3 regions of the Bradyrhizobium sp. USDA 4501 genome follow, and region 3 is predicted to be linked to each of the others. Evidence: predicted binding sites of a transcription regulator. Region 3 holds the regulator's gene; each other region holds the start of a gene.
What was found. The regulator LexA, encoded in region 3, represses DNA repair genes until DNA is damaged. The targets are predictions, from matches to a motif close to TGTTCNNNNTGTGTTCNG.

Region 1 (3,271 bases), 5.8 Mb from region 3:
GATGCCGCGGTCGACGGAATCGGCATCGGCGGCGGAGGCAAAGTCGCGCACCCGGCGCAGCAGGCGGCCGGCGATGCGCGGCGTGCCGCGGGCGCGGCGCGCGATCTCATTTGCGCCATCAGGACTCATGCCGATATTGAGCACGCGGGCACCGCGGGTGACGATCTTCTCGAGCTCTTCCTCGGTGTAGAAATTGAGCCGGATCGGAATGCCGAAGCGGTCGCGCAACGGATTGGTGAGCAGGCCTGCGCGCGTCGTCGCGCCGACCAGCGTGAACTTCGACAATTCGATCTTGACCGAGCGCGCCGCCGGACCCTCGCCGATGATCAGGTCGAGCTGGAAATCCTCCATCGCGGGATAGAGCACTTCCTCGACCGCCGGGCTGAGGCGATGGATCTCGTCGATGAACAGCACGTCGCGTTCTTCGAGATTGGTCAGCAGCGCCGCGAGATCGCCGGCCTTCGCAATGACAGGGCCGGAGGTGGCACGAAAGCCAACGCCGAGCTCACGCGCGACGATCTGCGCCAGCGTGGTCTTGCCGAGGCCGGGGGGACCGACGAACAGCACGTGATCGAGCGCCTCGCCGCGTTTCTTCGCAGCCTCGATGAAGATCGAGAGATTCTTGCGCGCCTGGGCCTGACCGACGAACTCCGTCAGCGACTGCGGCCGCAGCGCGGTGTCACCGACATCGTCGGAGCGGCGTTCAGGCGAGACCATGCGCGAGGGCGTATTCATGATGCGAGACTAACACGAGATTGTTCTCCATCTCCCCGCTCTTGCGGGGAGAGGGTTGGGGTGAGGGGCTCCTTCCGCGAGCGCAATGTGTGTCGAGACCTGTACCCCCTCACCCGGATCGCATCTGCGATGCGATCCGACCTCTCCCCGCAAGCGGGGCGAGGTGAAGAACAGAGGCGCTCCAATCCACTGATCACTTCGACAGTTCCTTCAACCCCAGCCGGATCAGCTGCGCGGTCTCGGCCTTCTCACCGGCGCTGCGCGAGGCGGCGGCGATGGCGGCGGCGGCCTGCGGCTGGCCGTAGCCGAGATTGACCAGCGCCGAGATCGCGTCGGTGACAGGACGCGGCGCGCGGTTGTTGTCGATCGCGCCTGACAGTTGCACCACCGCGGGATCGACATCGGCAAAGCCTGGCGCCTTGTCCTTCAATTCGCTGACGATGCGCTCGGCGACCTTCGGCCCGACTCCCGGCGTCCGCGCCACCGCCGCCTTGTCGCGCAGCGCGATGGCGTTGGCGAGATCGGTCGGCGGCAGCGTGCCGAGCACCGCGAGCGCGACCTTGGCGCCGACCCCCTGCACGGTCTGCAGCAGGCGAAACCATTCGCGCTCATGATCGGTGCGAAATCCGAACAGTTTGATCTGATCCTCGCGGACATAGGTCTCGATCGAGAGCACGGCGGCGCCGCCTGGCGACGGCAACGCCTGCAACGTGCGGCCCGCGCAGTGCACCTGATAGCCGACGCCGCCGACGTCGAGGATCACGTAATCCTCGCCATAGGAATCGATCAGGCCCTTCAGCTTGCCGATCATAGGCTCGCCACCCTGAGCCGCAGCGCGGTGCTCTGGCGGTGATGGGCGTGGGTGATCGCGACCGCGAGCGCGTCCGCGGCGTCGGCGGACGGCGGCTCGGCTTTCGGCAGCAGGATCTTCAGCATCACCTGGATCTGGTTCTTCTCGGCATGTCCGGCGCCGACCACGGTCTTCTTGACCTGGTTCGGCGCGTATTCGGCGACCGAGATACCGAACATTGCGGGCGCCAGCATGGCGACGCCGCGCGCCTGGCCGAGCTTCAGGGTGGCAACGCCGTCCTTGTTGACGAAGGTCTGCTCGACCGCCGCCTCCGCAGGCTTGTAATCGCCGAGCACGGCGGCCAGCCCCTCATGGATTGCAAGCAGCCGGCTCGCCAGCGGCAGATCGTCCGGCGGCTCGACCGAACCGCAGGCGATATAGACGAGACGATTGCCTTCGGTCTCGATCACCCCCCAGCCGGTGCGGCGGAGACCCGGATCGATACCGATGATGCGGACGGGAGAGCGAATCGGCTGGGATGTCATGGGCTAGTGATACCGCCTGCGCCGGGAGAACGAAACACAAACGGAGCCTCATCCCCTGCCGCGGTCGTCGTACTCGACCCACTTGTCATCCCCGCCTAGTGCGCAATTGCGCACGGGAGCGGGGGATCCAGTACGCCGCGGCTTCTCGGATCAAATGCATGTCTCTGGAATGCTGGGTCGCCCGGTCCAGCCGGGCGACGACAGCAGTGCAAGCGACTAGCCGCCCATCTTCGCGATCAGCGCGTCGGACACCTCGAAATTGGCGAACACGTTCTGCACGTCGTCATGCTCGTTGAGCAGGTCCATCAGCTTCAGCAGCTTTTCGCCGGTCTCGTCGTCGACCGAAACGGTGTTCTGCGGCTTCCAGGTCAGCGCCGCCTTGCGCGGCTCGCCGAACTTCGCTTCCAGCGCTTTTGCGACTTCGCGGAAAGTGTCCTGCGAGGCGTAGACCTCGTGGCCGCCTTCGCTGGAGACCACGTCGTCGGCGCCGGCCTCGATCGCGGCGTCCAGCATGGCGTCGTCGGAGGCGACCTTGGCGTCGTATTCGATGATGCCGGTGCGGTCGAACATGAAGGCGACCGAGCCGGTTTCGCCGAGATTGCCGCCCGACTTGGTGAAGAAGGAGCGGATATCGGAAGCGGCGCGGTTGCGGTTGTCGGTCAGCGCCTCGACGATGACGGCGACGCCGCCGGGGCCATAGCCCTCGTAGCGGATCTCGTCATAGTTCTCGCCCTCATTGCCCGCGGCCTTCTTGATGGCACGGTCGATATTGTCCTTGGGCATGTTCTCGGCGCGGGCCGCGACCACGGCGGCGCGCAGCCGCGGATTCATCGCCGGGTCCGGGGTGCCGAGCTTGGCCGCCACGGTGATTTCGCGGGCCAGCTTGCCGAAAAGCTTCGACTTCTGGGCATCCTGCCGGCCCTTGCGGTGCATGATGTTCTTGAATTGGGAATGGCCGGCCATGCGACGTCTCTTCGGAGCTTAGGGTCTGAACAGGGATGGAAAACGCGGCCTTATAGGCCCCTCACGGTCAAAATCAAAGGATCGCCGGGGCCGTCCGGCGGAGGAATACTACCGCAAGCCGGAATATGAGGCACTTGTTAACCATGACTTCATGCCCGGATGCGAGGATCGCCCCGTCCCGCCGCAACTTTCCACAGCCCCAAAGAGCCCACATGGCGTTCGGTTTGTTTCGAAAGCA
Region 2 (3,271 bases), 8.1 Mb from region 3:
GCCATCACCCCAAGCCGCGAAGTGTCCCGCCGCTTGTGCCTGCTTTGGGGCGCTCACAGCGTGCTTTCCGGCGACGTTCAGAGCTATGAGGAGATGGTCGAGCGCGCAACCACATTCGCGCAAGCAGAGCAGTTTGCATCGAGCCGCGATCTGCTGGTCGTGGTCGCCGGCATTCCCTTTGGACAAGCGGGAACGACCAACAATCTACGGGTCGTATCGCTGCCCTGAGAGAACCGTCGGCCCGAGCGATTGCATCATCAGCGCACCGCGCGGCAAGGCGAACGCGACGGTCGCGCGCATCCCGATCGCCTAGGTCAGCATCGAGATGATCGACTGAAGCTGATCGGATGCCGACGTCACGAGCCCGTCGAACGATGTCTGGCCGTGAGCTGCGGCTCGCAGGATGCATTCCGCAACAGCGGCCTTGAGACCGAACACGGATTGATCCGCCGGTACGCTTGCCATGACCGCATCCAACGCTTCGCGCATCGTCTGGATTAGTTCGGCGCTGTGCTTCATGGCTGTCCTCCGCAGCCTCAAAATAGGCCGGTCGTACAGGGTCGCCACTCACAAGCGCGCGATTCCAAATTGCCTTTTCTTAATGCAGTGACAGGTACGTGAACCGGCGAGCGCTAGAGCTCTCTCTCGGCAAGCTTGCGAAACGCGTCGGGCACCGAATGAACCGCCTCCAGCGCCGCTGAACCATATCCGATCGCCTCCCAGCCAAAGCGATCGCGGATCTTGTCGATCGCACGGTCCGCCGCCCAGCGGGCCATCCCTGTCGGACTTCCGGGCCGAAGCGCTTCGTCCTCCAGTCCGAGTGGAAGCTCCAGTGCAAGATCCCAATGCTCCTCGAGATGCGAAATCGAGATCGCCAGCAGCGAGATGATCTTCTCGCCGGGATGGTCAGCAAGAGCAGCGCGCACCAGATTCTCGGCGAGCCGCGCCAGCACGATGGTCGTGCACACCGGCGCATCGAGCGTCATCGAGCGCGTCACCGACTTCAGGTCGGCGAAACGGACGCGCACCGTCACGGTTCGTCCAGGCCGTGATTTCGCCCGAAGCCGCGTGGCGACGCGGTCGGCGAGATGAAGCAGCGTGGGCCGGATGACTTGCTCGATCGCAGGCTTTCGGCCAAGCGCCGATTGTGCCCCCGCCGATCGTGCGCGCCGGTGTGGCTTGAGCTGTCGCGGATCACGATTCCAGGCCAGCGCGGCGAGTTTCTCGCCCGCCGCCGGACCGAGCAAGAGCGTCAGCGACCGTTCCGACAATTTGGCGAGCTGACCGATCGTCGTGACGCCGATCGCGTCCAACCGGGTCCTCGTGACCGGCCCTACCCCCCACATCAACCCAACCGGCAATTCGTGAAGGAAGCTCAGCTCGGCGTCGGGATCGACGACGACAAGTCCGTCGGGCTTTGCGACCTGCGAGGCGATCTTCGCCAGATGCTTGGTGCGGGCGACGCCGACCGAGATCGGAAGGCCGAGCTCGCTGCGCACGCGCCACCGGATCGACGCGGCTATTTCGGCAGGCGTTCCGAACAGGTGAGTGCAGCCGGCGACGTCCGCAAACGCCTCGTCGATCGAAATTCGCTCGACCAGCGGCGTGAAGTCGCCGATCACCTTGATGGCCGCGTCACCCAGCCGCTGGTAATCGCTGAAATGGCCGCCGACGAAAACGAGCTGCGGGCACAGTTGGCGCGCTTCCCGCCCCGACATGCCGCCATGCACTCCGAAGACCTTGGCCTCATAGGACGCCGCAAGCACAACGCCGCCCCCGACCGCGATCGGCTTGCCGCGCAGCGACGGCTCGAGCAACTGCTCGACCGATGCGTAGAATGCATCGAGGTCCGCATGAAGGATGGTGGCTGCGGCTGCCATCTCGACCCGCTCATCCCTGCCCTGACCGGAGCCGCCCGTCTCCGGACGTGGAAATCGGCAGCAGAACAAAATAGGAACATTCTGAAATCGAGTCAATCGGGCACGCCGTCGCAGCCGCTGGCGCCGTGAACGACGCCAGGTCGTCAACGCGCGTTACCGCCCTGCGCGCGCGCTTGCCGCACGAGAGGATCTGCCGGCTCTCCTTCAGCCGGCCTCGCCCCATCGCCCCCGATCTCGGCCGCGGGAGATCGAAGCGGGAGTTGCTGCGAGGCACCAAACGCGAGGCACGTCGACGGATCGTTCGAGGTGCATGACGGCGGCTTCTGCGAGCGGCGGCACGCAGCTTGCGCGTATTGCCACACCAGCTCGCTCACCAGCCGGCTGACTTTGCCGCGCAGGGCTTTTTCGGGTAGATATTTTGCAATGACCGACCAATCCCATCAGGTGGACTTCCAAGCTGCGGCCCACCTCTACAAATGGCCTTCTCTCAACAACTCCAGGCGAGAGGATCGCGCGCCCTATATGGTCGTCAACGGAACGCTCGACCAATGCATTCGGGATTTCATGGGCAAGCCCGAGAAGACGCGACATCTCTACGAGATCCGGACCAAGTCGCAGCCTCCCCTCGTCCCCGACGTGCTCTCACCCGAGCATGTGATCGAGCTTTCCAGGCTTCGCGAGTTTCTCTGAGGCGCGCAACGAACGCGATCCCGACGCGTGTCGTTTGCGGGCCGACTTATCCATCTGTCGTAGGTCTGGTGCCGGATTGTTTGCCCCTTGGCGAGCCGGTACACTTGCTCGACTCCCTGACTGACCGACGTCCGTGCCGGCATAATGATCCGCTTCGACCCCGCCGAGGCTCGCACGTCGCCTGCACGGGAGCGGAACGGCGGCACGGCCAGTTGATGGGGCATCGCGAGGCGCCGCATGAGGTTCAATCTGGCGATCTTGAGTGTGCTGGCCGCAAGGCCCGGGCAGCGGATCGCGATCGACGAGGTCAGCCGCGAGGTCAAGCGTATGATCGCGGCCGGCGATGAAGCCACGCAGTCGAAGCGGCCGTCCGAGCTTGGCGATGCCGACGTTTTCCAATCGGGATGGGCGTCGATCAACGATGCGGGCCTGCAGATCACCGATTCGGGGCTCTCGCTGTGGCGCTCGCTTGAAGCCGCCCGCATCGAACAAGGACCCGATCGACAGGAAACGGAGCGATTGGACGCCGCTGCGGTCGACATGCGCCATTACGTTGCGGATGCTGCGATCGACCGCCCCGACGACGTTGATCTCGAGCTCCCCGGCATGACGCGCGAGGACCACGACGATCGCCAGCCATCCGGCGCGGGCCATTCGGCTGCTGCTCCCGGCATCCCCCCGGCGCACTCTCCGATCATCCC
Region 3 (3,271 bases):
ACCCGGCCGGAGGCCCTAGTGGACGACTGCGAGCGCGCAGGCCTGATCGTGACGGCGCGGCCGGCGCCGCAGGGCTGCGCGGCATCGGTGATCGATGCCGAGCGGCTGCGCCGCCACGGCGCGCTGGTGCTGCGACGGAGCAGGGACGGCTACGTCGTCGATGCGGTCAAGCCCGGCGGGATCGACCGGCCGTGGTCGCCGGCGGTTCCCGGCGACGGCGAGAGCGAGACGACGCTACGCGCCCCCGCGCCGCGGCCTGCGGTGGATGCGACGCCGGCCGAGACCGATCTGCAGGGCGATGATTAGCCGTGGTCCGGCAAGGGCGCGCTCGGCAGCTCGAACAGGCCGAGATGGTATTCGTCGGAGTCGGGGCCGGCGTCGGGCTTCTTGACGAGAGTGAAGGAAGCCTCGGGAAATTGCTCCCAGACTTTCAGGTCGTCGGCCGTTACCGTCAGCCAACCGAACCGGAACATGTAGCGGCCCGGTTCCGTGACGCGTCCAGCCTTTTGCCATGTGACCTTATCGACCACCGCGCACGTCCTCCGTACCCGATGATGCGCCAAGGTGCCGGCCGACGCAAATCTCCTTCTGCGCCCCGGAAGCGGGAGTCCGGGGTCGCCCGAAATTGCTTAGGTCATCCGCCGCCGAACAGCTCATTCCACGGCGACGATGCGCTCAACCCAAAAACAGCGTTGCGAATGCGGAAGGCCGCCGCTCCACAACCTTCGGCTTCTGCTCGACCGGCGGATGCAGCGCCGGCAATTGCAGCACGCTGACGCGCTGTCCCTCGACCAGCTGGGTCACCAGCACATGGCTGCCGTCGGGGAATTCGACCGCATCATGATGCCGATCGGGCACGTCGGGCTCGACTTCGTTGAATACGCCGACGCGATAGTTCAGCGTCTTGGTCCAGATCCAGCGGCTGTCGTAGCGAACGTTCTCGGCGAAAGCGAGCTCGGTGCCCGGCAGCATGCAGACCGCGACAGTGGGGTCATTCTCCGAAGCAAAGCCGCGGGTCGACGTGCCGCGGAACGTCGTCGTGATCAGCGTCTCTCCGACAATGGCGGGGCGCGATGCCACGGCGTGCAGACTATAGTCACACATCGGATGGCTCCTCATTTCGAGGTAGCGACCCCTGCCTCTCCTTGAGGCATTAGGGCCTCTACCAGAGTGGACGATAGCGAACGAGCGTCTGCTCGTTTCTGGGCGATTGTACGACTGGTCCGAGATCGCTCCGATCACAAACACGCGACGCTGCGCGAGAGGTATCGGAGCGCATCGGGCAGGCCGTACGCTACACTATCATGCAAGGAACGATCCGACGTGTTGCTCGTTCCCGGCCGCCGCAAGTATTTGCAATTCAGTATTTGCGATAAAGGCCGATCAGCTTGCCCTGGATGCGGACCCGGTTCGGCGGCAGGATGCGCACTTCATAGGCGGTGTTGGCCGGCTCGAGCGCGATCGATGCGCCGCGGCGGCGGAAGCGCTTCAGGGTCGCTTCCTCCTCGTCGATCAGCGCCACCACGATGTCGCCGGTATTGGCGACGTCGTTGCGCTGGATCAGCGCCATGTCGCCGTCGAGGATGCCGGCATCGACCATCGAGTCGCCGCGTACCTCGAGCGCGTAGTGCTCGCCGGCGCCGAGCATGTCGGGCGGCACGCTGATGGTGTGGCTGCGGGTCTGCAGCGCCTCGATCGGCGTACCGGCGGCGATCCGGCCCATCACGGGGACCGCGACCGGACGGTTGCCGTCGTCCTCGGCAATCGGCGGCGTGCTGGCGCGCCGGCCGAGGGTGCCTTCGATGACGCTGGGCGTGAAGCCGCGGCGACCGTTGCCGCCGCCGGCCGAGAGTTCGGGCAGCTTGATGACCTCGATGGCGCGGGCGCGGTTCGGCAGACGGCGGATGAAGCCGCGCTCCTCCAGCGCAGTGATCAGGCGGTGGATACCGGACTTCGAGCGCAGGTCGAGCGCATCCTTCATCTCGTCGAAGGAGGGCGGTACGCCGGCCTCTTTCAGACGTTCATTGATGAAACGCAGTAGTTCGTACTGTTTGCGCGTGAGCATCTCGAGTATTCCCCCGGTTGATAGCGTCGTTCGATTCCGAGACTCTTCTGGTGGGGCCTGCAGGCCGGGCCTGACCTCAGGAGCATGTGCTCGATGCACCTGCTTCCATGCAGCTTCCCGAATGTAGACACCAGCACTCGAAACAAATCATGAACGGACACTATATGTTCGATATGTGTTCCGCAACCACTTAATTTCCGGTGAACGTGTCGGGCAACGCACAATCGGCGGGGCGCGAAAACCCTATTCGGGCAGTGTCAGGATCTCGCATTCGCTGCCTTCGACGGCCGCCGCCGCGAACGGCGGGCGCACGAGAAGTGCCCGTGCCGCAGCGAGATTCCCGAGCAACGACGAGTCCTGCTGCGTCACCGGCGTTGCGATCAACGTGCCGTCCTCGCGCGCTTCGAGCCGTGCACGCAGATAGTCCTCGCGCTGGTCGTTGGCGGCGAGGTCGCGGCCGAGCAGGGCGCTCGTGCGGCGATGATGAATCACTTTCCGGCCGCTCAGCGCCCGAATCAACGGCACCAGGAACAGGAAGGCGCAGACATAGGACGACACCGGATTGCCGGGCAGGCCGATCACCCTCATCGCGCCGAGCCGGCCATGCATCATCGGCTTGCCGGGCCGCATCGCAATCCGCCAGAACGTCATGTCGACGCCCTCGGCTTCCAGCGACCGCTTGACGAGATCGTGGTCGCCGACCGAGGCGCCGCCTGTCGTGATCAGGACATCGGCACCGGCCTCGCGCGCCCGGCGGATGCCCGCCGTGGTCGCCTCCACCGTGTCGGCGGCAACGCCGAGGTCGACGGTCTCGGCGCCCTCGGCGCGCGCCAGCGCCCGCAGCGCGTAGCCGTTGGAATAGACGATCTGGCCGGGGCCGGGCTGCGAGCCCGGCATCACCAGCTCGTCGCCGGTCGCCAGCACCGCGACCTTCGGGCGGCGGCGCACCGCAAGTCCCGGATAGTTCATGGCGGCCGCCAGCGACAGCGCGCGGTCGGACAGGCGGCTGCCGCCGACGAGCAGCACCTCGCCCTCACGGAAGTCGACCCCAGCCGGGCGGATGTGCCGCCCGACGCTGGCGGCCTCCGTGATCGTGATGTGGTCGCCGTCGACGGCGGTGTCCTCCTGGATGATCACCGCGTCGGCGCCATTGGGGATCACGCCGCCGGTGAAGATCCGCACCGCCTCGCCGGCGCCGACCGTCCG

Region 1: the regulator LexA is predicted to act here: its motif matches at 2,096-2,113, upstream of ruvC (crossover junction endodeoxyribonuclease RuvC).
Region 2: the regulator LexA is predicted to act here: its motif matches at 1,942-1,959, upstream of dinB (DNA polymerase IV).

The regions. Positions count from the first base shown of each region.
Region 1 covers NZ_JBSSEX010000001.1:2,728,238-2,731,508, forward strand. The annotation lists gene ruvB (Holliday junction branch migration DNA helicase RuvB) at 1-735, opposite strand, end outside; gene ruvA (Holliday junction branch migration protein RuvA) at 929-1,546, opposite strand; gene ruvC (crossover junction endodeoxyribonuclease RuvC) at 1,543-2,070, opposite strand; gene ACVWZM_RS12350 (YebC/PmpR family DNA-binding transcriptional regulator) at 2,287-3,033, opposite strand; gene ACVWZM_RS12355 (methyl-accepting chemotaxis protein) at 3,246-3,271, shown strand, end outside.
Region 2 covers NZ_JBSSEX010000001.1:491,203-494,473, forward strand. The annotation lists gene pyk (pyruvate kinase) at 1-228, shown strand, start outside; gene ACVWZM_RS02440 (hypothetical protein) at 310-519, opposite strand; gene dinB (DNA polymerase IV) at 633-1,880, opposite strand; gene ACVWZM_RS02450 (hypothetical protein) at 2,304-2,570, shown strand; gene ACVWZM_RS02455 (hypothetical protein) at 2,808-3,271, shown strand, end outside.
Region 3 covers NZ_JBSSEX010000001.1:8,560,442-8,563,712, forward strand. The annotation lists partial or broken gene ACVWZM_RS39900 (ComEC/Rec2 family competence protein) at 1-306, shown strand, start outside; gene ACVWZM_RS39905 (hypothetical protein) at 303-530, opposite strand; gene ACVWZM_RS39910 (hypothetical protein) at 676-1,104, opposite strand; gene lexA (transcriptional repressor LexA) at 1,361-2,065, opposite strand; gene ACVWZM_RS39920 (molybdopterin molybdotransferase MoeA) at 2,309-3,271, opposite strand, start outside.